4 regions of the Paenibacillus sp. FSL K6-1122 genome follow, and region 1 is predicted to be linked to each of the others. Evidence: a T-box and tRNA genes for the amino acid it is inferred to sense, from the RefSeq annotation. Region 1 holds a T-box; the other regions hold tRNA genes.
The links. A T-box is a leader RNA that pairs with one kind of tRNA and senses whether it is charged. The one in region 1 lies ahead of leuS (leucine--tRNA ligase), so its partner is inferred to be a tRNA-Leu.
Positions count from the first base shown of each region.

Region 1 (7,237 bases):
CCTGAATTCAAAATCATTCATTTCGAACACGGGCGGTGCTTCCGAACCGTTGAACTTTCCTGATGAAACAAGTTGTGCATTTTTCATGTCATGTGAAACAGGTCCTCACGCATAGAATAGAGGGAATGAACTGCGCCAGTACCGTAAAGCATGAAAGGAGGCCTGAAACAATGAAGGTTGGATTTATCGGAACCGGCAGCATGGGCAGCCTGCTAATCTATGCCCTGATCCAATCGGGTGCACTTGAGCCCCGGCAGATCGCGGCCAGCAATCGAACCCCGTCCAAAGTACGTCAGTTATCCCTCCGTTACCCCGGTCTGCATGAATCCCAGAGCAATCGGGAAACGGTGATCCGAAGCAACATCATCTTCCTGTGCGTGAAGCCGCTTGAATTCAAACATGTTATTGACGACATCCTGCCTGTCGTGAATCCCAATCATATAATTGTCTCGATCACCAGTCCCGTGCAGCTGCGACATCTGGAATCTTCACTTCCTTGCAAAGTCTCCAAGGTAATTCCCAGCGTCACACACCAAGTCGGCAGTGGAGCATCCCTCTGCATACATGGCGAACGAATGACCAGTGAAGACCGCGCTGTGTTGGAAAGTCTGCTCAGTCATATAGGCAGGCCGTACCAAGTGGATGAAGCCTGTACACGAATCACATCCGACTTCTCCAGCTGCGGACCTGCATTCATATCGTTCTTTTTGGAACAGTGGATCGAAAGTGCAGTGAAGCTGACAGGCATCAAAAGGGCAGATGCCTGCGCTCTGGCTGGCGAAATGCTCCTGGGAACAGGCAAGCTGCTCACCGAAGGAGGATACACCCCGCAAGAGCTTCAGGCTCGTGTCGCTGTACCTGGCGGTATTACCGCTCAGGCACTCGCACTGCTGAAGGTTAGTCTTGACGGCGTTTTCGACAACCTGATCCACACGACACATGACAAATATGATGAAGATTTGTTAAAGCTGGATGAACTATTCCGAGCCGGTGAGATTAACCGGCAACAATATTAACGAGTTTGCCTGGAACGGCAATGACCTTACGAATGGTCTTGCCTTCCAGCGCCTGCTTAACAGGTGCCAGCTCCATCGTAAAGTCCTGCATACCCTGTGCATCCAGATCCTTCGCGATTGTAGCACGAGTTACAATTTTACCATTTACCTGAACAACGATTTCTACTTCCGCATCCACTGTCATGGACTCATCATATTCAGGCCAAGCCACGTAAGAGATTCCACCTTCATGACCCAAACGGCTCCACAGTTCCTCTGCCATATGTGGTGCCAGTGGTGACAACAGCTGCACAAATTTCTCCATCGCTTCACGAGGCAGTGTGTCCGCTTTGTATGCATCGTTGATGAAAATCATCAGCTGGCTGATGGATGTGTTGAAGCGCAGATGTTCCAGATCTTCCGTAACTTTTTTGATCGTTTTGTGAGCAGTCCGTTTGAACTCATCCGTTCCACCGTCCACCGTAATCTTGTCATTGATGCCTCCTGTGTCTTCGTTAATGAAGAGACGCCATACACGTGACAGGAAGCGGTGCATGCCTTCAACCCCGTTTGCATTCCACGGTTTTGTCGCTTCCAATGGTCCCATGAACATCTCGTACAGACGCAATGTATCTGCACCGAATTCATTCACGATTTCATCCGGGTTAATGACATTACCACGAGATTTACTCATTTTCTCATTATTGGTACCCAGGATCATACCTTGGTTGACCAGTTTGTGGAAAGGCTCTTTGGTCTCCACAACACCCAGATCATACAGCACTTTGTGCCAGAAACGAGCGTACAGCAAGTGAAGTACGGCGTGCTCTGCTCCGCCAATGTACAGATCAACTGGCAGCCACTGCTGCTGTTTCTCCTTGGAGATCAGTTCCTTGTCATTGCGCGGATCGATAAAGCGCAGGTAATACCAGCAGCTACCCGCCCATTGTGGCATGGTATTGGTCTCGCGACGTGCCTTCATTCCCGTTTCCGGATCTACCGTATTCACCCACTCCGTAACATTCGCCAGTGGTGATTCTCCTGTACCCGAAGGTTTGATCTGGTCGATATCAGGCAGCAGCAGTGGAAGTTGATCCTCAGGTACTGTCTTCATCGTTCCGTCTTCCAGATGCAGAATCGGGATTGGCTCACCCCAGTAACGCTGACGGCTGAACAGCCAATCGCGCAGTCGATAGGTTACTTTCCCTTGTCCTTTACCATTCTCTTCCAGCCAAGCAATCATCTTGGCAACCGCTTCTTCATTATTCAGTCCGTTCAAGAAATCGGAATTCACATGCGCGCCATCACCCGAATACGCCTCTTGTGTAACGTCTCCACCTTGAATAACTTCGATGATATCCAGACCAAACTGTTTCGCAAATTCCCAGTCACGTGCATCATGACCCGGAACTGCCATAACCGCACCTGTACCGTAACCAGCAAGAACGTAATCAGCAATCCAGATCGGCAGTTTTGCACCATTAACAGGGTTGATTGCATAAGCTCCAGTGAATACACCTGTTTTGTCTTTGGCCAAATCTGTACGTTCCAGATCACTCTTACGAGAAGCCTGCTCCTGATAAGCCTGAATAGCTTCACGTTGGTCATCGGTTGTAATTGCTTCTACCAGTTCATGTTCTGGAGCAAGTACTGCAAAGCTCGCACCGAACAATGTGTCCGCACGGGTAGTGAACACCTTGATGACTTCCTCGCGACCTTCAATGGCAAATACAACTTCTGCACCTGTCGATTTACCGATCCAGTTGCGCTGCATATCCTTGATGCTTTCAGACCAATCCAGCTCTTCCAGGTCTTCCAACAGACGCTCTGCATACTCGGTAATTCTCAGAACCCATTGACGCATCGGTTTGCGTACAACCGGATGTCCTCCGCGTTCACTCTTGCCATCAATAACCTCTTCATTAGCAAGTACCGTTCCAAGGGCTTCACACCAGTTAACTGCAACTTCATCCACATAAGCCAGACCTTTGTTGTACAGCTGAATAAAGATCCATTGCGTCCATTTATAGTATTCAGGGTCCGTTGTGCTGATCTCACGATCCCAGTCATAGGAGAAACCAAGCGATTTGATCTGGCGACGGAAATTGTCAATATTACGGAATGTAATATCCCGTGGATGTTCACCTGTATCCAGTGCATGCTGCTCAGCAGGCAGACCAAAAGCATCCCAACCCATTGGGTGTAATACGTTGTAACCGCGCATACGTTTGTAACGGGAAACGATATCCGTTGCCGTATATCCTTCCGGGTGACCTACGTGCAGACCTGAACCGGATGGATAAGGGAACATATCCAGTGCATAAAATTTCGGTTTAGCAGGGTCCTCACCCGTTTTAAACGTTTTATTTGCATCCCAATATTGCTGCCAACTTTTTTCCATGACTTGTGGCTGATAGCCGTGTTTCGGCTGGTTATTCTCACTCATCTATTGTTCCTCCTTCAGGTTATTCACTTTAGCTTTAATTGCAACAAAAAAACCTCAGCATCCCGTAGCGTTTGCAGCGCTAGGGACGAGAGGTTGAATTCCCGTGGTACCACCCTAGTTAGCGGACGAACGTGCTTCGTCATCCACTCCCTTTGGACCTGTAACGGCGGTTAACCGATGCGGATTTCCATTCCTGAACCCAAGCTTTATACAAGCAGGTTAAACAGAATGGTGTAATCACCGCATTTCTCCAAGGCGAGTTCGCAAATCACTGTCAACCGGCTTGCACCAACCGCCGGCTCTCTGTTATGTACAGGAATTACTACTGATCCTTATCATCGAAATATGTATACAATATCGGGACCATTATATAAAAAAGCAAGCACAAAGTCAATATTACACGTTATAATCACCCTTTTAAGTCACACGGTTCGTACCGTTCAATAATACTCGTTGCTGTTCAGGATAACCGAAAACGCTCAATGCCTTCCTCCAGATTATGAATGGTCCAATTCACATGTTCCTGATTATCATATTGACGATAAGCGCACTCAATGCGCAGCACCAGATCAAAGTACAAGTCATAGAGACTTCTTCTTTTCAGCTCACTTTCAGTCGTAATCGCATACCCATACCCTTTCACAAAACCAGGCGTATAGTTAAAATGACTGAAATAATGCTCCATCAGAGGATCTGCCCACAGTGAACGTTCAAAATCAATAATCGCTGTGATGCGACCCGCGTCCACTAGTACATTGCCATCCCACAGATCCCAACTGATAAGCACAGGTTCTTTGACATCGTCCAGCACATCCGATTTTTCTTCAATCAGGCGTCTCAATTCAGGGTAATCGATCGAAAATGTAATCCCGGCTTCTTCCCCGTCGGTAAGAATGTCATCCATCAGATTCATAAATGCATCTTTCCATGTGGAATATCGCTGTTTTTGCTCCGAGAAATATCCAAACTGCTCGCCCTTGATTTCATTAATTCGACGATTGTACCGACCGAGCTGGTGTTCAATGGCCTCCTGCTCTTCCGCAGAATATTGATCCTTGACCTGATTATAGGGCGCTCCAGACATGTACTCCATGATAAAATAACGCGCTGAAGCCATAGTTAACGAATCATCATAAGCCAACACTTGGGGTACGGGAACATCCTGTAGCTCCGTAATGAGGCGTAGTGCCTCAACTTCGGCAATCATGAGATCCTGTTCACAGCGCATCAGATTTGTCGAAGCTGATGGTGCAATTTTGAGTACCACTCGCTGTGCGTCACTCAGTGTAATGAGATATGCATGATTGGCCCAGCCATCCACCATTTCCTTGTAGTCCTGTATACTTGCAGAGAAATGCTGCTCTATTATGGCATTCAACTGTTCTGACGAAAGTCTTGTTTTATATGTACTTTCCATTTTTACACCTCACATTGACAATTGATTTATCTTTTCAGAAAACGCTTTCTATCCGACTATTATCGCCTCCTTTACTTTAACTGGCAATACTTTTTGTCACGTGATTATGTCTTTTCTTGCATTCCTTTATCCTATTTAAGACTATTGCTATTCATTCTCCATAAAAAATCAAACAAAAAACTGCCCTTATGCACCATAAGGACAGTTCTCATTATTCGCTCTTACTTCACAGCCACGTAGAACAAGCGCTGTGCGCTGTCTCCGGCCTCTTTCCATTCAAAATCCGCATATACCTTCACGTCTCTAAAACCTGCCTTGGACAATTCAAGCTTCATCCAGTCCGGGTTATATGCACGCTGGACATGAACTTCTTCAAACCGCTGGTACATATCCTTGCTACCATCATCCACACGCGAAAAAATACTGAGATGATGTTCGATCTCACAGCGATCCTGGTCCAGATCACAAGTCCAAATATAAGATACGGAGCGCTCATCCAGTACAAAAGGCTGCTCTTCATCATAACGAATAAGTGTATTGGGATGATGCACATCAAACAGGAACGTTCCATCAGGCTTCAGCATCTCGTATGTCCGCTGGAAAGTACGAACGACATCTTCTTGTTCAAGCAAATAATTGACACAATCACAGAAAGATATCACCGAATCCACAGGTTCCGGAACTCGCCATTCCCGCATATCCTGCTGCACCCAACGGACACTGCCCTCGCGATACAAGCGATGACCCTGAGGCGTAGCCTCCATCTTGCTGCGTGCAACCGACAGCATATCTGATGAGAGGTCAATGCCTGTAACTTCGAAACCGGAGTTCACGAGCGGGATCGTAATGGAGCCCGTTCCACAGCCAAGTTCAGCGACACTTTTGGGCATTCCATGCTTTTCCCATGCTGTTCTTGCAAACCTTATCCAGTCCGGATAAGGCATATCTTCCATTAATTCATCATACACATAGGCAAATTTCCGGTAAGACATGTCAGGCACCGCACTTTCAATTTCATTTTCGAATTGATCTATATAAGTTGAACTAAAGAATATTTACACTGTACACTCCAATGACAGAACAACCTTCCGATCGCTGTTATCCCCAGATTTTTTTTATTCCTTTTATAAAGGTTTAAATCCGGGGATAAAGGCGAACGCTCCGCTTCTTCAGGTTCTTTCTGTCCTCTCCGTTTCGTGTAAATGTTTAGTTCAATTTATATAACAAAAGAAAAGACAGGGGCATCCGGTGTTTACCCAGCCTATCCCTGCCTTATCCGAGTTCCATATTACAACTATTTAATCAGGAAGATTACTTGTTTTCACTTTGATCCGCAGGAGCAGATTCGGACAGATACGTCCAGCTTTCCTTTTGGACCACCAATCCGTCTTTCATCAATTTGCCCAAGGCACGCTTGAAGGCAGACTTACTGATGCCAAAGCGTTGCTTGATGATATCCGGCGGAGTTGCATCCGAGTATGGCATGCCGCCCATAGGACGCTCTTTCATAAAGGCGAGCAGCTTGTCTGCATCTTCGTTACGTCCAACTTGTTTGAGTTGAGTCATGGCCAGATTCACACGTCCGTCTTCACGTACCAGTGTCACCCGACATTTAACTTTCTCACCAAGACGCAGCATATGACTACGTTCGGATGAATGAATCATACCAATCGCGCCAAAGCCCAGTACACCGCCCTCTACAAGTACAAAAGTACCCATCTGCAGTGGCTTGTATACCGTCGCTTCAACCCACTCGTTTAACCATGAAGTTGGCGCATGGAAAGACAATGGTGAAAGCTCACGTTCCCCGGCCAATTTGGCACGCAGACGTCCCTGCTTGTCATGTTCCATGATGACAAAGACTTCATCCCCCACTTGAGGACGCAGTTCTTCCAGTTCAGGCAATTCACGAATAGGAAGCAGCAATTGCCGTCCAAGGCCCATTTCCAGGAAACAGCCCAGTCGTGGGTGAACATCAGCCACAACCAGTCGTGCCATTTCGCCAAGCATGAGATAAGGCTTTTTCATCGTTACGGCCAGACGATCTTCAGTATCAAAGAACACAAACACCTCAAGCGTCTCACCAATTTTAATATCCCGTGTTAACTCGGTGTAGTGAAGCAGTACATCTTCCGATCCTGTCGTCAAAAAGAAGCCAAACGGAGACACTTCACGTGAAACCGGCAAAGAGACGACTGTTCCAGCAATCAAACTCATACAGTTTCCACCACTTTGGCATCAGACCATAGTCGTTCAATGTTGTAGTATTCACGCTCGTCGCGGTGGAAGATATGAACAACAACATCGCCCATGTCCATCAATACCCAACGTGCGGAATCCATACCTTCGATACCTTTGATCGTCGCTCCGGCTGCATGA
Region 1 covers NZ_CP150272.1:5,076,583-5,083,819, forward strand. The annotation lists gene comER (late competence protein ComER) at 171-1,016, shown strand; gene leuS (leucine--tRNA ligase) at 997-3,441, opposite strand; T-box leader at 3,520-3,789, opposite strand; gene NSQ20_RS22860 (aminoglycoside phosphotransferase family protein) at 3,902-4,858, opposite strand; gene NSQ20_RS22865 (class I SAM-dependent methyltransferase) at 5,080-5,850, opposite strand; gene NSQ20_RS22870 (S1-like domain-containing RNA-binding protein) at 6,170-7,075, opposite strand; gene rsfS (ribosome silencing factor) at 7,072-7,237, opposite strand, start outside.

Region 2 (7,237 bases), 3.4 Mb from region 1:
CGGAGTTTCGTCTGAGTCTGTTAGCCAAGTTTTTGGCGCTGGCAATCCTGGCCATCGGTCTCGATCTGATCTGGGGATATGGGGGTGTGTTGAGTCTTGGGCATGGGGTGTTCTTTGGTCTGGGTGGGTACGCGATGGCGATGTATCTGAAGCTTCAGGCCAGTGGAGCAACACTTCCTGATTTCATGGGATGGAGTGGTCTCAGTGGTCTGCCGTGGTTCTGGGAACCGTTTCGCTCTTTCCCGGTGGCGCTGTTATTGGGGATAGCCCTTCCGGCATTGCTTGCCTTTGCCCTGGGGTGGTTTACGTTCCGTAACCGGATCACCGGTGTTTATTTTACCATCCTGACTCAAGCCTTGGTTCTCATTACGGTAACACTCTTTGTTGGTAAACAGGAATGGACGGGTGGGACAAATGGCATCACCGGATATAATTCGATCTTTGGTTTTACACTTCATTCCGCTGGAACGACGATTGCTCTCTACTATATAACGCTTGCTGTTCTGGTGATCGCTTATATGCTCTGTCGTCGAATGGTGAACAGTCGGTTCGGCCAAGTGCTCGAAGCTGCGCGTGATGGAGAGAATCGGGTGCGATTCCTCGGATATGATCCGGCAGGATATAAAACGCTGGCTTTTGCTTTTTCCGGTGCGCTTGCAGGTATCGCGGGCATGTTGTTTGTTCTTCAGGTGGGTATTATCTCGCCATCGATGATGGGGATTGTACCCTCCATTGAGATGGTCCTGTGGGTTGCATTGGGTGGTCGCGGTACGCTTATTGGAGCGGTTATCGGAGCGGTGGTGCTGAATGCAGCCAAAACAGGCATAAGTGAGGCTTACCCCGAGGGGTGGCTGTTCGTCATTGGTGGACTCTTTGTAACAGTAGTTTTGTTCATGCCAAACGGTATTGTAGGTGTATATCGTCATGTCGTTCGCTTGCTGAAGCGGAGAGGAGAGAGTGCGCATGTCCAAGTCACTCGGGAAAAACCTAAAGTCTACTGAGGAATCAGCGGTGTTGGTAGCCGAGGATATTACGGTAGCCTTTGGTGGGTTCGTTGCTGTCAAAGGCATGAACCTGAAGTTGCATGAACATGACCTGCATTTTCTGATCGGACCCAATGGTGCTGGAAAAACAACGATGCTGGATGTGATATGTGGCAAAACAAAACCCATGTCCGGCTCGGTGAAGATGGCGGATGGCACGGAATTAACACGACTGAAGGAGCACCAGATTGTTCGCAAAGGTGTGGGACGCAAATTCCAGGCGCCATCGATCTTTGCGGGTCTGACGGTGCAGGAGAATCTGACGCTGGCGGCGGAGACTCGCCGTTCCCCTTTGCAAGCCATCGGTATTCGTCGATATGGGAAAATGAGTGCTGCCATGGAGCATGTTACCCTCCAGATTGGTCTGCGAGACCGCGTTGATGCTCGTGCAGGAGCGTTATCGCATGGGGAGAAGCAGTGGCTGGAGATCGGCATGCTGCTTCTGCAGGAGCCACGGGTGTTGTTGCTGGACGAACCAGCCGCAGGCATGACGGATGAAGAAACACACAAGACCGGGCGACTTCTGCAAGAGATTGCGCGTGAGCGCTCGGTTGTGGTGGTGGAGCATGATATGGAGTTTGTGCGAGAGTTCGCAGCCAAGGTAACGGTGATGCATGAAGGAAAACTGCTGAAGGAAGGTACGATGGCGGAGGTACAGGCAGACCCGAAAGTGGCGGAAGTGTATCTGGGCAAAAGGAGGGATGACCATGCTGTCGCTGCAACGAATTGAATCCGGCTACGGGGAAAGCAATGTGCTTCGTGGTGTGAACCTGGATGTACAGCCTGGACAGGTGGTGTGTCTGATGGGCCGTAACGGTGTGGGGAAAACAACGTTGATGAAAACATTAATGGGGCTGCTCAAATCACGCAAGGGCAGTATTCAGTGGCAAAATCAGGAGTTATCCACCTTGGACTCAGCCAAGCGGGCAAGGGCAGGGATTGGTTATGTACCGCAGGGGCGGGAGATTTTCCCGCAGCTTACGGTGAAAGAAAACTTATTGCTCGGTCTGGAGACAAGTGCACCGGGAGTAAAAACGTTCCCGGAGGATGTACTGGCGATGTTCCCGGTGCTTGCTACGATGTATGGACGGCAGGGCGGGGATCTGAGTGGTGGACAGCAGCAGCAGTTGGCATTCGCCCGGGCATTGGCTTCGCGTCCGGGGTTGTTGCTACTGGATGAGCCGACAGAAGGCATCCAGCCTTCTATCGTGGAGGACATTCGGCAGGTTATTTTGCAGCTCAAGGCAAAGGGGGACCTCTCGGTTCTGCTGGTAGAGCAGAGTATTGATTTTGTACGAAGTGCCGCAGATTACATCTATATCATGGACAAAGGAACCATAACCCTGCATGGGACACCGCAAGAACTGGATATGTCGCAGTTTGAACATCATCTCTCCGTATAGTTGTAGTTAGTCGGCCAGTGGAGAAAGGTTTTAGGAGCGCTTGTCCAGGATATTCGAGTATTTCGGATATAACCGCCGGATGCATTCCGGACAGATGTCATGCGTGAATTCGGCGTGGGTATGCTTCTCCAGATAACTCTCAACGGAGTTCCAGTGTTCCTCTTCGTCCTTGATTTGTTTGCAGACAGCGCAAATAGGCAGCAGTCCGCGCAATGTGCGCACTTCAGACAATGCTTTCTTCAATTGGTGTTCTGTCTTTCTTTGTTCGGTAATATCCATGTGTGCAATTAAAGCGAGATCGGTATCCAGAATTGAATTTGAATAAGATAGAGGGGTGAGTTCTACACGAAACCACCTCTTTTCGTTGTATACAGTATACACGCAGATGTCATATGTATGATTTCGATTAAAGGGTATTCCGCGTTCTTTCAAATTCTGTGCGACAAGTGCCATGTTAGCGTTCTTGCCTCGTTTTGCCCAGGCTTCCGTCAGGTGCAGGTAGTGTCTATGACTACTGTGTATATCCGGGTTTGGTGAGCATTGACCAAGTCCCTGTTGCCAGGCACGGTTACAACTTTGGATAATCCAATTGTCATCAACAATGATGAGCTGGTGACGTATGGACTGGAACGACAGCCTCTCCAGATCGGATGTAACATGTCTCATGGATGAGACCCTCCTTTGGCAGAAATCTTATCTCAGTTCATCTGGAATATCCAAAATATCAGCGACCAGGTGTCTGAATCGGGTTGCTTTGCGTGTGCCGTGAATAAGATTGGATAAACGATAGGGTGGGATGCCATGCTGTTCACAAAAGGTCTTCTGGTCCACTTGAAGTTCGGTTAGCCGTCGTTTGATGGCCCATCCGAACGGAGTAACTGGTTTTTTCTTGTTCAAAAGGGTTCACCCCTGGTTAGAATGTAGTATTCAGCCGCTCTTTCTTCATGTAGAATATATAGAAATGCGAGCTGTATGTTTCATTATATACGTAAATTCGTCATCTAACAATTAAAAAAGACGGAAAAAAGTGTATTTTGTGATTATAAATGGCGTAAATACGTAAATAAAACAAATAAAATGACAAAAAACACGTCGGCAAGGAGGTTGCCGCGTGTTTTTTAGTTTGTTTGAATGAAGGGGAGCAGGTATGAGGAGGAAGAGGATTAGGCCCTGTAGGCATGAAGTCCAGCTCCGAGCATATGGAAACTGGGGAAAAACGATTTCATGGACATCGAGGTTGGCTGTGCCAGTCCATCCGCAGCCGAGGCGCTGACGGTCTTCCATTCATTCTCCAGATCTGTGGCCAGGCGGACCATCAGATCCTTGGTTGTATCGTTGTTCAGGGGAATGACTTTGGAGGCTTCGGTTATGCAGGCATTCATGGCTGAATGCAGGTAACCAAGGACCGCCTCCTCGACCGGGATGTCGAGGTGGTGGTTAATCCAGGCGTGAACAGTGGAGAGGCAGCCAACCGAATCATATTTGGCAAAGATCTGTTCGAGCTGGCTGAATTCAATCCAGGGGTGCAGAGCGCGTGCGAGTCTGATCAATCGTTTACCCATGGCGGCAGCTTGTTCTCTGAGATCTCCAGGGGTTCGCTGAACATGGACGAGCTTGTCGATCAGAGCTATCCGCCATGTATCCTTGTGATCTGTTGCGGTATAGATGCCTTTGATAGCCATACCTTCAAGACGAACGATGCTCGGATGCAACTGACAACGCATGAATGATTCGAGATCTTCAGCATTACGAATGGTACCCTCCCTGATATGGATATCCATGCCGAAGGAATGGGTGAACCCTCCAACCTGAATAGAGGAATCAAGCAGTTTGACATAATCGAGCAGCTTATTCCCACGGTTCACAATCATTCGCCTCCTGTGTTCGTTTAATGTAACTTAAAGTGACATTTATGTTCCTTTTTGTTTGCTTTGTGTTTAGAAATCCGAATTATATGATAGTTATCATCCCATGAATGTCCGCTTTTTGTCAATGGTATCCGTGAAATTTAATGGATTAAATCTGGGATTTAATATTTGTGTTATTTTATATAACTTATTGTGTTATTTATTTTGCGAAGTGCAGGGAGGACTATATATAAGGAAGGACTATATATAAATGAACCAACAAGATCGGCTCTTACCTAAAGAGAGGGGATCAAATCTAATCATATGCAGTTCATGGGTAATGATGACGAGATTATGCGATTTTTGATGAAAATGCCTAGCTGAAAAAGAAGTATTAAAAAATACTTTACTTTTAGTTCTGAACCCGGTATAATCAATTCTGTTGCCGATTATTTACGACATGCGGTCGTGGTGGAATGGCAGACACGCTATCTTGAGGGGGTAGTGGGCGTATGCCCGTGGAGGTTCGAGTCCTCTCGACCGCATCATATGAACGATTAAAAAGCAGCTTTCCATTAATGGGAAGCTGCTTTTTTTGTCTTTTTCGAACAGTATGACATCTGGGTTGAAAAAAGGCCATCCATTACCGGAGGAATGTTGCTCTACCTACCGGCTACGGGTGGCCTGTGTATTATTTTTGCAGCAAATTCTTGATATCTTCTTCAATCTTGTCCGGTGTTGTTTTGGGAGCATAACGTTTAATGACCTGTCCGTTCTGATTCACCAGGAATTTGGTGAAATTCCATTTGATTGCTTTGGAGCCGAGCAGGCCAGGAGCTTCTGTGCTAAGGTGTTGGAAAAGAGGGTGAGCGCTTGAACCGTTCACATCAATTTTCTCAAACATGGGGAAGCTCACGCCATAATTCATCTGACAGAACTCGGCAATATCGTCGGAAGATCCTTTTTCCTGTGCAAACTGGTTGCTTGGGAAACCAAGAACTTCAAATGGAGCATCTTGAAATTTGTCTTGCAATTCTTGCAGACCTTTGAATTGAGGGGTAAGGCCGCATGAGCTTGCCGTATTCACAATCAGGAGCACTTTGTCACGGTAGTCGGACATTTCAACTTCTTGACCGCGAAGGGTATTCACTTTGTAATCGTAGACTGTCATCTAAATCGCCTCCATTTATTTACTCTTATATCTTCTATTATATTGGTTGCAATTAAATATTGCAAAACTAATATGGTGTTAAAAGAATCAAAACAGGCAAGTTGTGCAGAATACGTGAATGAATTGCGAAGTGATTTACGCCAGAGTGAGAATTAGATAGCCTTGAAGAGATAGATAGAGTATAACTTTGTTGTAAGCGTTATTATGGATAGGAATTGGCAAAAATCTGCCGATTTGGTGATCTGGGCGGACTTTACACCGACATGGCACGGGTGTATGATTCATAACGTAATTTCAATTTAAACTAAATTGTACTTGAAAAACGAAACAAACGATAATATCGCTCGATCTTACCTTAAGATATACGAACGATATTTTAATCGCTGAGTTTCCATTCATTAATGAATGGGAAACGGGGGAACCAACGGAATGCGCTGTCCAGGACAGTGGGCATTCATGGGGTGAATTTTCCGGTGACAGCCGGAAATAGGGCGACTCTCGCGCCCGAATCCGTCAGCTAACCTCGTAAGCGTTAAAGGGAGAGGCAACAAGCCGTACGCTGGTTCATGGTGTTTTCGCCATGGGTTATTTAAGAAGCGTTCGGGAGGCCTTGGTCCCCCACGCTTCTTTTTTGTTGTCTTTTCACGCCAAGGGAGGAACGAATGATGGATACTGAGATGATCTTAGTGACTGCTCCAAATGAAGCAGGACGTAAATTTATCAAATTGCTGATGTACAAAAAAATGCCGTTTGCCGTTCTAACCAACAGTGCAGGGGAAGAGCGAAGACTCCGTAGAATCGGAGTAGAACATGTCATTCGCATGAATACGGCTGCAGCTCAAAAATGGTTTTTGCCGCAGGGCAGCGTAGGCAACGTGTTTATTTTCGAGAACAGCCTGAATCTGACCTGTCGTTATTTACAGATCTGCCGTTCATGGACATCGAAATCCCTGTGCGTCATTACGGAGCAGAGTCATCCTAAGGGCATCTATCGGGGCATGGGCGCAGACCGGATTGTATATTCGCTCAATGGGGAAGTTGGCTTTCTCCTCAATGGTTAATGCCATAGCTTGTGATTGCTCAGGTGTAAGGTGCCTGTTATAATTGAATGTATCGATAAACGGAAGTTTGAGGAGACTCATGCAGGATGGTGAGTCTTCTTTTTTATGCTTACAAGGAGGAATTGGCGTGCCGGATGTAGGTGGATTGAAATGGTTGTTTTTTGATGTTGGAGATACGCTGGTGGATGAATGGGAGCCGGTTGATGATATTATCGGACAGTTTGTCCGTGAAGCTTGTGCTTTGGGGTATCCGGTGACAATTGAGGCGGTACGCGAACTGTTCGCGAGTTGTTACCGAAAATATGAGCAATGGCCTATGAGAGTGGCGATTCGCACATTCGTTGAAGACGAGGGGCATCAGAAACAGATTCAGGACAAGCTGAAGTTTCAAAAAGATCTTGAACGTCCTTTTCCTTCAGCGGATTCCGTTCTTCAGCAGTTGTCACGGCATTATCGCATTGGCATTATTGCCAATCAGAGTCCTGGAACGGAAGAGAGACTGGAAAGCTATGGCTTGCGGAAGTATGTTGATGTTCTGGCATGTTCGGCTGAAGAAGGAGTGTCTAAGCCAGACCCTGAGTTATACGCTGTGGCCTTGAAGCAGGCCGGTTGTGAACCGGAGGAAGCCGTCATGATCGGCGATCGGATCGATAACGACATTATACCTGCTCGGAAGCTGGGCATGCGTACGATTCGAATTATGCAGGGTTAC
Region 2 covers NZ_CP150272.1:1,667,894-1,675,130, forward strand. The annotation lists gene urtC (urea ABC transporter permease subunit UrtC) at 1-1,001, shown strand, start outside; gene urtD (urea ABC transporter ATP-binding protein UrtD) at 964-1,773, shown strand; gene urtE (urea ABC transporter ATP-binding subunit UrtE) at 1,751-2,446, shown strand; gene NSQ20_RS07305 (hypothetical protein) at 2,477-3,112, opposite strand; gene NSQ20_RS07310 (hypothetical protein) at 3,140-3,343, opposite strand; gene NSQ20_RS07315 (urease accessory UreF family protein) at 3,610-4,311, opposite strand; tRNA gene NSQ20_RS07320 (tRNA-Leu) at 4,756-4,838, shown strand; gene NSQ20_RS07325 (glutathione peroxidase) at 4,985-5,464, opposite strand; cyclic di-AMP (ydaO/yuaA leader) riboswitch at 5,836-6,011, shown strand; gene NSQ20_RS07330 (hypothetical protein) at 6,127-6,525, shown strand; gene NSQ20_RS07335 (HAD family hydrolase) at 6,653-7,237, shown strand, end outside.
Region 2: it has a tRNA-Leu gene. The T-box ahead of leuS (leucine--tRNA ligase) is inferred to sense a tRNA for this amino acid. The anticodon was not compared.

Region 3 (7,237 bases), 2.8 Mb from region 1:
ATCAGGGAGAGTACAATTCCTTTCACTTTTCCGAAGAGATCCTGAGTACGTTATCTCACCCCAAAAGCATACAGGTCAATGACCGCGCAACATTGTTTAACCTATTGATTGGTCTGAATGGTTATACGATCTCTACGGGCGTACTTAGCGCTGATCTGAACGGAGACGAGATCATTCCTGTACCGCTGGAATGCGAGGAATCCATTAATGTAGGGTGGATAAGCCACAAGAGCACTTCTCTCTCTAATCTGGGTGTAGCATATGTCCAGGCTCTGCATGAGGCCATAGGGTCTTAGAAGTGTTAAATGGTTCATCAAAAGGCCGTTTCCGTATGAGTCGGAACGGTTTTTTTGTTGTACTATGATCTTTAAAGTATAGGGTGGTATGTTGTCATCACGTGTAATAGAATGAAGGTATATGTCGAATGTGTGCAAGAGATCGAAGGGAGAACGGTTAGTGAGAGTTCTGTATCGGAATAAAAGTGAACAGCATGAGCTGACGGTATATGATACCAAAAAGCTTTATGGAGAGAAGGGCCAGTTTCGTGTATTAGAATTCTCCAATGCAGCTGTGCAGGGAGCCATGGATCTGGATGAGCCTAACCGGATGGTGTTGGAGTATCCGAGAGCGATGGTGCATCTAATGGAACGGAATGATCCTGAGTTTGATACCGTATTTGTGGTGGGACATGGTATTGGCACATTGCCAACCTACTTGTCTGATCGTCAGGTAAAAGTGGCTGAGCTTGACGCGGAGGTCGTGGAGTTGAGCCAAACCTTTTTTGGTTATGAGGGAAGCCCTGTGCTCATTGGGGATGGTCGTGAATTATTGAGCCAGGAACCTGCTGCGTCATATGATTATATTATTATTGATGCCTTTACGGCAACGGGTACACCCGAGCAGTTTATATCCAGTGATTTTTTTGCGATGGTCAAGGACAAGCTGGACTCGGACGGAGCTGTCATCCTTAATGTGTTTGGGCGTGCGGGCAACGATCGGCTTGTCAATGCGATCTATACGACACTTCAGGCACAGTTTGCCTATACACGTGCATTCGCATTACCTACAGAAACAGCGGATGAAGTTCAGAATCGCATTTTAATGGGTAGTCATCACCCGATCGAATTTCAGGTTCGTCAGATGGCAGGGTTTGTTGAACAAGAGCCAGAAGAAGGATATATCATTGTCGATTAGGGCGATCCTGAACAGTGATTCTTCCAGGGAAAGTAAAATGTCATTAAATCGTCAATCTTACGATGTAATTGTTAAGATTTCTCAGTCTCTTTATTTGATCTTAACAACTTTCGTATAAGATAGAAGGAATATGCTTTTTCATGAAAATCCGGGGGAAGTAAACGATGATTGCACAGATCAAGAGATCTAGAAGATTACGAAGAAAAATAAAAAACATCAAGAAGATCAGCCTCACGGCTTTACTCGGCGGGTTGGTCACTATTTCAGTTATAATGACATTGACCCTCATGGTCATCTCATCTTATACATCTCAGAAACAGTCACTCATTGATAACACCCTGTCCTTAAACTATGCAAGCGCTGTGCAAATGAGTCAAACGCTGGATTCGCTTTTTTATTCCATGCAAGAGAGCTTGAAATATGCAGCCAATTATTTCCCGGATATGGATCACTCCAATACAAAAGAGTTGAATTCCACATTGGATTTGGTTCGCAATAGTAGTAATTTTTTTAATTCCGTTTCTTTGGTAGATAAAGCGGGAGTAGTCAGGTCTACCTCACCTTACTCACAGGCTAGCGTAGGTCACCATGTTAGTTCCAATGCAGCAAAAGAAGCGGTTAGCTTGAGGACTTCGTATATCTCCGAAGCGTACCAGACACCCAGAACCAAACGCAGAATTGTATTTGTCAGTGAACCGATCTTTGATTCGGCAGGGGAGTATCAAGGAACAATCGGTGGAAATATCTTTTTACAGGAAAATAATATATTGAGTCTGTCTTTTGGCAGTCAGCTCAAGACAAGTAACGGGTCCTACTTTTTTATTGTGGATAAGAAGGGCACTTTGTTATTTCACCCAAACACCAACCGAATTGGTGAAAATGTCAGTAAAAATGAAGTGGTGCAAAAGCTGTTAGCAAACAAGCACGGTAAAGAACAATACAAAAACCTGGCAGGTGTGGATTCGCTTGCAGGTTATTACAAAGTTCCATCAACAGGTTGGGGCGTCGTAATCGTGTCTCCAACCCAAACGGTGTACGATCAGTTGAATCATCATATCCGTATGTTGTTGCTGTACACTTCAGTGCCTTTCCTGATCCTGACCCTTATTGTGGTTCGGGTTGCACGCAAGCTGGCCAGTCCTTTTGCTATGCTGGCTGATTTGGTGAATCAGGTCGATAAGGGACAAGTAGAACTGCCTGTGATGAAACCTCACTGGAATAGAGAGGCAGACCTTCTAACAAGAGCAGTTGTTGGCGCATTGGCGAACTTTAGGAAACAGACAAACCAGCTTGTCTATGATGCCAGAACAGATGTTTTAACAGGCATGAACAATCGCAGAACCTTCGAAGAAGTCATTCAGGAATGGATTCAGGATGAGGCGCCATTCTCCATTATTGTTCTGGATATCGACCGCTTCAAGTCCATTAATGATACATTCGGGCATCATGCTGGGGATGAAGTATTAAAACACATTGCCAATATCATTCAATTGTCTGTTCGACCAGAAGATGTCTGCGCCCGGTTTGGTGGAGAGGAATTTGTAGTCTTGTTAAGAAATTCCGAGTCTAACGTCGCTTTTGAGATTGCTGAACGTATCCGAATAACGGTCGAAGAAAGCGTATTGCCTATAGATCGTTCCGTGACCATCTCGGCTGGAATTGCTGAATATCCGAAGCACTCCACAACATCCACAGAACTGTTTCACTTGGCGGATAATGCACTGTATCAAGCGAAGGAAGAGGGACGTAACCGTACGGTTACGATCCAATCGGTTATTAAATAAGCAAGTAAAGAAGCAAGTAAAGAAGCTGTTCCCTAAACACCAGGGACAGCTTCTTTTGTGTACTATACCTCTTGTGAGGATCTGGCTAGAACCTCATTTGTATACGTTTCTCCCCAATCTCGCATGCTGAAGATAATCGGCCGTAACGTTTCACCAAATGGTGTGAGGGAATACTCCACTTTCGGTGGGATCTGGGGGTATATTTCACGATGAACAATTCCGCTGCTTTCCAACTCTCGAAGTTGCAGGGTGAGCATACGCTGGGTGATGTCAGGAAACAATTTTCGGATCTCGTTAAATCTCAAAGGACCGGAGAATAAATGATACAAAATGGCACCTTTCCATTTGCCTCCGATCACACTGAGGGTAACTTCCACGGAACAGCCGTATGGCGCGGGACATAGCTTGGTTGCGTCCTTTTTCATTATAAGTACACCTCCACTTTCCGGTGATTTTCTATAGTATCTATTTGGGTGGTTATATTACATAACGTACGTATAGTTCATGAAAGAGCATATCACTTATGATGCGGATTATAAACCCTAATTCTAGGCGAAGGCAGATGTGCTGATGTCTATAATATAAAAAAGAGCCCCGGTTTCAGGCTCTTCGCTGGAAGTATAAAATATGATGATGAGCGTATATACGCTACTTCAGTGACGATAGAATGGAGTCACATAGAGCCATTGTTGCAATATTATCCCTGGCGCTGGAATGTGGGACAGTCTGATTCTGGCAACACGCGATGAAGTGCGCCATTTCACCAACAAACCCGCGTAGATAAAGGTCACGATAAGCTCCGGACATGGGAGATCCGGAAGGTGTATATACAGTATCCTGCTCCTCGAGAGATTTCCAGGGAAGGCTGGTCGAGCTTCGGGATTGATGAACAGTAAGTGTGTTGATCTCTTCAGCTGACGCAAATCCGTTGTCAAAGGTGACGAGTACACTTTCACTCTCCCGTGACCAAGCACTCATGCCGGTAAAATAAGCGCTGCCTACTACGTTATTCTCAAATACAAGGGAAATGCTTTGATTAATGTGTTCCCCGTCCTTCACGGTTGTGCCTGTAACTCGTATTGCTTCTCCGAATAAGTAACGCATCAGATCGACCATATGAATGGCAGCGAGCTTCATGAACTGTTCCTCATCCTTGCAAAATGGGGTACTGTCTACAGCGAATTTCATCTGGAATGAACGTACATTACCTAGCGAACCACTATCAATGATCTCCTTCAGCTTCATGTATATGGGGGCATAACGTTTCATAAAACCAACCATGACAACGACGCCAGCCTGCTCGGCAGCTTCTGCTACAGTGGCGGCTTCCGCTGCGTTCCATCCGAGCGGCTTATCCACGTATACATTCTTGCCAGCCCCAATGCATTCGAGAACAAGAGCGGTCTGATCTACAGGCTGGGCGACCACAACGACACCGTCACAAGTTTCCTGCTGTAACATAAGCTGAGCGTTATCATACGCTTGTCCGTTGCTGCCAAATCGCAGCAGAGCTGCTTCAGAGCGTTCCATACTGCGTGTGGCAATGGCCTGGATCTGCGCTCCGGCTTCAACAACAGAAGGGTAAATATTCGTGGATGCATGAAACCCTGCACCGATAAAGCACAGATGGGTTGTTTTCAAGGTGGATCTCTCCTTCATTTTTGCATTCTTATGGATGGTATATTTGTTGATTAATGCTACGATAGGGTGTTTGAAGTTGAGAAAAAAGGACATATGTCCTATTCTTGAATGAGTAAAAAAAGAAGTTGCATTTTTATTTTGGAGCATGTATACTCTGAATTACGGTAAAACAAGGAATTGTTTCACCGGAACGCTTTTCATCGATGGATGAGGAGATACATATTATGCGGTCGTGGCGGAATTGGCAGACGCGCACGGTTCAGGTCCGTGTGGGCTAACCCCCGTGGAGGTTCGAGTCCTCTCGACCGCATCTAACAAAAAAAGGTTCGTGAGTTGCTCTAGGGCAATTCACGAACCTTTTTTTATTTTGTGGATCATTCGTGTGAAGCCTACATTTTGCTACCAGCATGCTAATGCTAATGTTGCCGCTGGCGCAGAATGACTGCCGTGATGATCCCAGCAATGGCTCCTGCAATACCAAATAGCGTTACACTGGCAACCACTTCAACCGACTGGAGACGAAACAAAAAAGCGATACCGCTGCCAAAAGTGGTTCCAGCGAGAAATCCGAGCGAAATTCCTAATTCTTTCGTTAATTTCATTGCTTCACCTACTTGGAAATGTGAGATATGGATTTGCAAATATTGGATACAGGCAGTAAAGTGTGATCAGGAAAATCATCACATTTTATTTCCTTTTTTATCTTGTGGTTTTAACCCGTTAATTATGCATGATATCTCATATGGGAGGGTAAGAGCGAATGAATATGAACGAACGAATTGCAGCATGGAATGAGGAAGCACAGCAGTGTGCTTGCGGTCATCAACACCGAGTGGTGGATATGCTGATACATCTGGAAGCTGGGGCCATTCAGAGGTTACCGGGTTATTTGTCTGAGCAAGGATATCGTCAGGTGACGGTTGTTTATGATCGACATACGTTTCGGGCCGCCGGATCTGATGTGCTGAGTAGTATTCGCGAAGCGGGAATGCATGTGGATGAGATCGCTCTTCCGGAGAATCGCACGGGGGATATCATTGCGGATGAAGCAGCTATTGTGCAGGTTATGTTGGGTGTGAGACTCGAAAGTCAGGCTGTAATTGCGGTGGGTTCAGGTACCATTCATGATCTGGTGAGATTTGTTTGTTCCAAAATGAATAAGCCCTTTCTGTCGATACCGACAGCGGCTTCAGTAGATGGCTTTACCTCTGCTGGTGCACCCTTAATTGTAAGCGGAATCAAACAGACATTTCAGGCTGTTCCGCCTGAAGCCATTTTTGCCGATATGAATATCCTGGAGCAAGCTCCCCAAGTGATGACAGCTGCCGGATTCGGAGATATGCTTGGCAAATATACTTCCCTTGCAGACTGGATTGTTTCTCGTGATCTGGGCGGGGAACCGTTCTGTCCGGTTGCTTATTCGATGACAGAAGAAGCGCTGCATACCTGCATAGATCATGTACAAGCGATTGCGGAGGGGCGAGCAGAGGGAGTAGCTGTATTAATGGACGCCTTAATTGTTTCCGGTATCTCCATGCTGATCATTGACCATTCTCGTCCGGCATCTGGAGGTGAGCATCATCTGTCCCATATTTTGGAGATGGATCTGATGCAAGCGGGAGAAAGACCGGTTCTGCATGGTGCCAAAGTTGGCGTAGCATGTGCATTACTTACAGTGAAATATAAAGAACTTGCACAGACATCGGGTGAACCGGTGTTTGGGATATATGACCAATTGCCGGAGGCTTCTCAGCTCATCGCATGGTTGGAACAAGTAGGTGGCCCTGTGACTACTGAGCAACTCGGTGTAACCCCGGCGATGGTGGAACATGCATTCAACACAGCGCATACGCTTCGTCCTCGATATACCGGATTGAGATATATCAATGAAGTGTTAAACACGAGATTAGGATGACCTTTTAGAGAGAATGATCATGATGAAATGCATTAACTTCGCTTGTAGCAGGCTGTGATGGCTCTCCTTGGGAGCAAAAGACGAAAAAGGGTAGGTTATCTGACATTTATGCTGGAATAGCCAGAACAGTGCTTCAAGTCCGAGAGAGAAGGCATGCATTTATTTTAAAAAAGGCTCTGGCCTCCCTATGGGGAGATCAGAGCCTTTTGGCTGTTCGCTTATTTAGTTGTTGCGACGATCTTTCAAGATGACATCTGCGAACAAAATAGTTTTCGGGATACGGAAAAATTGCTCCGCTTGTTCCTGAAATGCAGCAGAAGGCAGTGTTCCCTGATGCAGCCATTTGCGGAAAGTGCCGGGATGAACCCCGATCCAGTGGCTGACATCTGTCACCGACAGATCATGGACCATACACAAGCCTGTCAAAATACGGTTACTAACCGGAGAACGGGTCACCGTACGCTTCATGAAGCGAGATGACTCGGGTTGACATATGACAGGGCTATTACGTACAACTTCTTCATTGAAGAGAATATGACGCGGGTAGCCGAGTAATTGGCAAGTCTTGTCCAAATTGGTACTGCCGGGTATCCGTCCTTCATATACCCACGCACTGACACTACGTGAAGAGATGGAAAGGTCTTCAGCGAGCTGGGACAACTTGATATCATTGGCCATCAGCACGGCAAGAAGAACACGATTG
Region 3 covers NZ_CP150272.1:2,298,159-2,305,395, forward strand. The annotation lists gene NSQ20_RS10250 (LysR family transcriptional regulator) at 1-296, shown strand, start outside; gene NSQ20_RS10255 (fused MFS/spermidine synthase) at 457-1,194, shown strand; gene NSQ20_RS10260 (sensor domain-containing diguanylate cyclase) at 1,359-2,978, shown strand; gene NSQ20_RS10265 (helix-turn-helix domain-containing protein) at 3,041-3,403, opposite strand; gene NSQ20_RS10270 (Gfo/Idh/MocA family oxidoreductase) at 3,627-4,619, opposite strand; tRNA gene NSQ20_RS10275 (tRNA-Leu) at 4,846-4,929, shown strand; gene NSQ20_RS10280 (hypothetical protein) at 5,036-5,221, opposite strand; gene NSQ20_RS10285 (sn-glycerol-1-phosphate dehydrogenase) at 5,380-6,534, shown strand; gene NSQ20_RS10290 (helix-turn-helix transcriptional regulator) at 6,757-7,237, opposite strand, start outside.
Region 3: it has a tRNA-Leu gene. The T-box ahead of leuS (leucine--tRNA ligase) is inferred to sense a tRNA for this amino acid. The anticodon was not compared.

Region 4 (7,237 bases), 2.7 Mb from region 1:
GTATGAAAACCCTCAAAATGCACAGTCTAATGCCAAAGGTATCCATACAGTCTTTAATCTGCATCCGGTACCTATTTCATGAAGGAGTGTGTATTCCCATGTATAAGCTACTGACCGCTTCGGTGGCCTTGCTCATTAGCTTCCATTGTCTTCCCATCCTGCCCCACCATGTCGCGCATGGAAAAGCAGCCCCGTCCCAGAACAGTCCATCCATGCTACCAGTGACCGATGGAGATGCTTATCGCTCAAGTCATCATGCCTTTGCAGCACCCGTTATCCTGCTCGACGTAGGCCATGGGGGTATTGACGGTGGTACGTCAGCCCAAGGTGTGCTGGAAAAAGATATCAACCTGGCCATTAGCCAAAAGGTCTATCTCCTGCTTCGCAGCAAAGGTTATGCCGTTATCATCAATCGACTTGGTGATTATGCACTTAGTGATGAGAACCGCTGGCTGAACAGCCGCTCCCGTCATACCAGAGATCTTGCTCAACGTAAAAGCCTTAGCGAAGAAGTAAGTACAGATATCGTGGTCAGCATTCATGCGAACTGGAGTCCCCGATCGACAGCACACGGCCCGGTGGTACTGCACCAGAAAGAAGGCAGGAGTTATTTGCTGGCCCAATCCATTCAGGATGCCATGAACAAGTTGTACGAAACGGAGCACGGGGTTGTATGGGGCAAGCCCTTTTATATATTGAATTACGTGAAGCAACCTGCCGTCATCGTCGAAACCGGATTTTTGAGCAATGCGGCAGATCGAGCCAGAATGAATGACCCCGCTGAGCAAAAACGAATCGCCCAGTCCATTGCCAATGGCATTATTTATTATCTGTCGGTAGTGTAGGAGCAGACTGCCATTGCCACACATCTCGAACCAGATCACCAATCCCTACAAATTGGACCTGATTTTGCAGACGGGAGACGGATTCACGAATTACTGCGGATGTGTTCATCCCCGAATGACCGACATGACCAATGACAACACAGATATCCTTGTCGATCGCACGCTGAGCAGCCAGATCCAGTTGCTTGCGAATGTGTTGCTTGGAGTTTTGATCATCCAGGAAAATGTCATTACCTACAGGTGGCATGTTTTTGGATATGGCCAGTTCCCCCACCACGGAGCGAAAGTTCGTACGACTGTCTACAAAGAAGAGACCCCGCTCCTTGCATACATCGAGCACAATGGACATGATGCGTTTGTCCGAAGTAATTTTGGAACCCATATGATTGTTCATGCCAATGGCGTGGGGCACATCATCAATCGCTTTCTCCACGCGTGAGCGGACTTCTTCATCTGTTAGATTGGATGTGATTGCACCCGGGCCCAGCCATTCAGGTCGTCCTTTCTTGGGTTCCATGGGCATGTGCACAATCACATCCATTCCCTTTTCATGTGCAGCCATCGCATCTTTCTTCGTTGTTGGTAAAAAAGGCATAACCGCTACCGTCAGTTTGACTGGCATCGCCAGGATCTCTGCCGTACCCTTCATGTCATTACCAACATCATCGATGATAATCGCTAACCGTTTGTGATTCGATGTGGACTCTGAAGCTGCCGCTGTAGGCCCTCCTGCCGATATGCCTGCGTAAAACACAATCAATAATGCCATGATACCTGCAATGAATCGATAATTCTTTCTCTGTACCTTCATCATGATTCCCTCCCCGTAACTTCTGTGATCTCATTGTTTGATAATGAAGGGAGGAATATGTAAGCCAAAGCCTTCCTTAATGATCATACCCCCGCCCATTGAAGACCTCTATCTCAAGCGAATCCCCCATCATTCCAGTTTTCCCTTTTGCATTCAGACAAGAACTGTCATTGAATAGTTAGAAAATAGAGATTAATTAGAAAAAATACTGTAATTTGTCAGGTTTTCAGTTTAGGAATTTTTTAGTAGAATCAACAAATGAAAGAGGTTCTATGCTTCAATTCTATCCTATGATTTATGGAAGGAGGTTTTGAAAGGGTTTACATAAAATAAATGCCAGACAATCCGCTATTCTTGTTTGTTATTCCTGGTTGCGGTTTCTCTATGTAACTTACTATTATCGAGGAGGATGAAAGTAGTGAAATTCAAACTAAAAAAGACGATTAATGTTCTTTTGGCCTGTTTAACAGCCCTGCCTTTGATGTTAACCCCGACAAATGTGTCAGCAGCCAGCGATGCCAACATTAATTTGTCCTCGGAAAAACAGCTGATCAAGGGCTTTGGGGGCATTAACCTTCCTGCCTGGATTGGTGATCTGACTCCCGCTCAACGTGAAACTGCTTTTGGTAATGACCAGAATCAATTAGGCTTCTCCATTCTCAGGATCTACGTTGATCCAGATTCCAATAACTGGTATCGTGAAGTTGCCACAGCCAAACGGGCTATCGAAAAGGGTGCTATTGTATTTGCATCCCCATGGAATCCTCCAAGCAGCATGGTTGAAACATTCAACCGCAATGGGGACACAAATGCCAAACGTCTGAAATACGACAAATATACCGCATATGCGCAACATCTGAACGACTTTGTAACCTACATGAAAAATAACGGCGTAGATCTGTATGCCATTTCTGTACAAAACGAACCGGATTATGCTCATGACTGGACTTGGTGGACTCCACAAGAGATCCTTCGATTCATGAAAGAAAATGCCGGGTCCATCCAAGGTACCAAAGTCATGGCGCCTGAATCCTTCCAGTACTTAAAGAACATATCCGACCCAATCCTGAATGATCCGCAGGCACTTGCCAACATGGACATTCTGGGAGCACATACGTATGGAACCCAGATTTCGAATTTTGCCTACCCTCTCTTTAAGCAAAAAGGAGCCGGTAAAGAACTGTGGATGACTGAAGTGTATGTTCCAAACAGTGACAACAACTCAGCAGACCGCTGGCCTGAAGCATTAGACGTTTCCTATCACATGCACAATGCCATGGTAGAAGGTGATTTCCAGGCCTACGTGTGGTGGTACATCCGCAGACAGTATGGTCCGATGAAAGAGGACGGTACCATAAGCAAACGCGGGTATAATATGGCTCATTTCTCTAAATTCGTGCGTCCAGGCTACCTGCGAGTCGATGCAACGAAAAATCCGGATACGAACACATTTGTCTCAGCCTATAAAGGTGATAACAAAGTCGTCGTCGTGGCAATTAACCGTGGAACTTCAGCCACAAGCCAAAAATTCGTTCTGCAAAATGGTAATGCCTCTACTGTGTCCTCATGGATTACGGACAGCAGTCGAAACCTGGCAAGCGGAACCTCGCTTAACGTATCCAATGGAGCCTTCACGGCACAGCTCCCGCCTCAGAGCGTAACAACGTTTGTTGCCAACGTTACTGGCGGAAATAGCGGCGGGAATACAGGCAGTGGCACGACGTATGAAGCCGAGACCGGAACGTCACTTACGGAAGCTGCCATTGAAACAATCTACCCCGGTTACACTGGCTCCGGGTATGTTAACTTCAATGCGATGACTGGTTCAGCCATTCAATGGAACGGCATTAATAACACGACAACAGGTACCAAAAACGTAAAGTTTCGTTATGCGCTGGAAAGCGGCACTCGGAACCTCGACATTTTTGTGAACGGAACCAAAGTCATCAGCAACGAGCCCTTTCCCGCTACGGGAAGCTGGTCCACTTGGGTTGAAAAAACAATACAGGTCCCCATGAACACGGGGACCAATACATTGAAAGTGGTTACCACCGGATCGGAAGGACCGAATATTGACAGCGTTAATGTTACCGCAGCACAATAAACGTTCCGTATGGCTGATGGAAGACATTTGCTGTACGTGCAGCTAAGCACTAACCTCTTGAATACTCATCACTAAAGTTAGTGTTATATCAAAAAATGCAAAAAAAGACTCCTTAAGCGTTAGCTTAAGGAGTCTTTTTATTAGATGCGGTCGAGAGGACTCGAACCTCCACGGGGGTTAGCCCACACGGACCTGAACCGTGCGCGTCTGCCAATTCCGCCACGACCGCATATTGTATCTTCGTCATCCATATCGGCGACAAGAAATAATATATCATGCGTAATCTATCATGTCAACACTGAAAATAATAACAATAAAGCCCGAATCAGACGTCCATGTCGATTCGGGCCTTACCTTTAACTGTTGCTAATAGTTTGGTTCATTAATACGGAAGCATACTACAAATTACAGCTTGGAAGGCCAGTTGCCATACCATGCATAACCGCCTCTTCTTTCTTTATCAATATCACTTAATTTGTATTTAACTACCCCGTCACGACCAATAAAGATTGGTTTATCCGTTCCGATCTCATAGAAGCGTGCCCAAATTGGTGCAGCTTTGGAATCAGCGATAATTTTACTATCTCCATTAGCTCTTTCATACTTGTAACCCGTAATTTTCACTTTGTTAAACCAAGCCTCCGCTCCTTTAATGGATGCGGTAATTTTAGCGTTAGCAGGTCTGGTTTTCAGAAATTTAACAATCGTTACACTCTCTCCAGCTGTCAGCGATGGCACTTCGTAGATTCTTGCGCTCGCTGGTTTAAGAGAGCTGGAATCATGTTGTTGTCCCCATGCTGTCAGCTTACCACCTGAAACGACCTGTGTATTCAGAATCGCCTCCACACCTTTGGCAACTGAATTTTTACTGCGGTTAGCAAGTGTACTGTCGATAAATGAGAAATCACCTTTGCGTGCCGCTACTTCATCCAGCATGATCATTACATTAATCATGGCATCATCATTGTAAGTGATGTGCTTGTGGTATCCGGAGCTTTGGTAAACTTGTGGCCACCCGCCGTTTGAATACTGCATGTTGATCAAAAAGTTAATTCCTTTGATTGCAGCTGTGGAGTAACGCGGATCATTCGTCTTTTTAAATTCCTTCGCCAATCTTCTAATTTCTGAGTATGTAGCCTTGTTGTCTATCGTGGACTTTGCCCACTCTCCACTTGTCTGTTTATAATCTTTTCTCCAACCTCCATCCGGTAGCTGGTTCTTCAAAATATCAGAAATACTCGCTGTAGTACCCGACGCATCTGCAGCAGATACCGTCCCTACAGGGAGAACTGCCATTCCAACTACTGAGAACACCATCGTACATGCCAGGACAAAAGTAATTATTTTCTTCGCTTTCAAATGTAACACTCTCCTATGTTCGTTTTTATAAATCTTCCACTTCTACTTTACGTATGATATACGCCCCAAACCTCCTTTATTTGTATTTATCGCATAATAAAATCAATTTTCATCCAATATGTGGATTGTATAATCAGATAATATGCAAAAAATCGATTTTTGTCAATATATGCAACTTAATGAATATAATCTCTCTAATTCTACATAACGGGATAGTTCTTTTAACTCATGACAAACCTATTTATTTATCCAAATTCGTCTTAAACGAACCAATAATGACGTTTTTGTCATGAATGATACCCAAACTTGATCCCTTCTTTCATATAAAAACCTTAATTCCGCTAACATTGAGGTATTACGAAGGGTTTTAAATGGGTTTGACAATTACGCATTTATGCAATATAGTTTCAAATAGTTACAAAAACTTAATTATTCATTGCCGAGTTTCATGTTTGAAAACGGGGGAACCAATTTGGGTGAATTATTCTTATACATAGGAAATATAGGGAACCTTCTACCGAACCCTTAGCTAACTCCGTAGGCATCGAAGGGAGAACATTGATTTTGAAAAAACTGATTATCTCCATTTTTGGAGCAGCTGTATTATTTACATCCGGGGCAACAAGCACAGAGGCAAGCAGTATCAACTCCGTAGTGAACAACATGACAGGTATTCCTTACAAATGGGGTGGCACTACTGTAGCCGGCTTCGACTGTTCTGGTTTTATGAGATATCTTTTCAACAAATACAGCATTGAATTACCACGTACTTCGCAGCAGCAAGCCAAAGCAGGTACTCCCGTATCCAAGAGCAATGTTCGAACAGGTGATCTGGTGTTCTTTAATACAACAGGCAAAGGCATTTCACATACAGGTGTATATATCGGCGGCGGACAATTCGCTCATGCCTCCAGCAGTAAAGGTGTAAGCATCACGAAGTTATCGAATCCATACTTCAATGATCGTTATGTAACAGCACGTCGGGTAACTGGACAGTTTATGTATGATAAAATGTTAGGTAAAATGTGATTCACATACAAAAAGGCATCGGTTATTAACCGGATGCCTTTTTTGCACTTAAAAATGTATGTTGCATTGCTTACTAATGCAGCGCCTTCTGCACTCGCATCGCACCCTGAGACAGGGCATGTCCTCCACCAACAGCTCCAGCCACGGCTACGGTCTCCATAATCTCCTGATCTGTTGCGCCCTTAGCACGGGCTTCTTCTACATGGTAGAAGGTACATACCTCATTGTTGGCGAATAATCCAATGCCAAGCGCAATTAGCTGTTTTGTCTTCGCATCAATCACACCAGGTTGGAAACATTCTCCGGTAAACTCATGATACGACTTCACCACACCTGGCAGCACATCGCTTAATGCTCCAATCTGATCCTTGTAGGCATGAACTTTATCATTCATCAATGTCATGGCTTGTAGCACACCCTCTCGGCTATAGTTACAGATCTTCCTCACTGTACCTATCTTCTCTCCCGAGTGAGCCAATTATGCCAAGAAATCATGGTAATTCCAAACATTTAAAGCTCATGGCCCTGCCATAATTATCAGCTGTTACTCACTAAGTGGACTCTGGCGCGGCTCGCTGAACAGCTGATAGCTGTAACCTCGGTCCAGCTTAACGACACGTCGATTCTGACGACGGATAAGTACCTGCTCGCCATCCCAGGCAACCACAATCCCTTTCACGTCGTTCGATTCCAGCTCGTCCCGTACGACTCTAACTTTCTCACCTGACAGACGCAGGGCGTCCAATTCTGTATCACTAATCATCTTCATGGCTCCTATATTTCAAATTTATTTACAAAAAGAGACCTAAATGAAAAGTCATTTAGGTCTCACGTGACTGTATTGGACTGTCATGTCATTCGAAATTATGTCCCGACTGAAAGTTACCGCTGCGCGTGCTCTTTGCTGTCGTTCTTCTCGAACCAAAAATCAAGCACTTTGGCGGACATCACACGTTCTTCAAGGTACTCCACTTGATGCGGTGTAAATTGTTCTTTCCAAGAGAAGGACAACTCTTCGCACAAGCCTACAATCGTCAGTAATTCTGACCAGGCAACATAGCGTTTGTACCAGAAAAATTGAGGATGTTC
Region 4 covers NZ_CP150272.1:2,386,147-2,393,383, reverse strand. The annotation lists gene NSQ20_RS10745 (N-acetylmuramoyl-L-alanine amidase) at 99-845, shown strand; gene NSQ20_RS10740 (divergent polysaccharide deacetylase family protein) at 820-1,659, opposite strand; gene NSQ20_RS10735 (carbohydrate-binding protein) at 2,075-3,760, shown strand; tRNA gene NSQ20_RS10730 (tRNA-Leu) at 3,906-3,989, opposite strand; gene pelA (pectate lyase) at 4,166-5,128, opposite strand; cyclic di-AMP (ydaO/yuaA leader) riboswitch at 5,547-5,678, shown strand; gene NSQ20_RS10720 (C40 family peptidase) at 5,684-6,148, shown strand; gene NSQ20_RS10715 (carboxymuconolactone decarboxylase family protein) at 6,222-6,551, opposite strand; gene NSQ20_RS10710 (hypothetical protein) at 6,693-6,911, opposite strand; gene NSQ20_RS10705 (hypothetical protein) at 7,031-7,237, opposite strand, start outside.
Region 4: it has a tRNA-Leu gene. The T-box ahead of leuS (leucine--tRNA ligase) is inferred to sense a tRNA for this amino acid. The anticodon was not compared.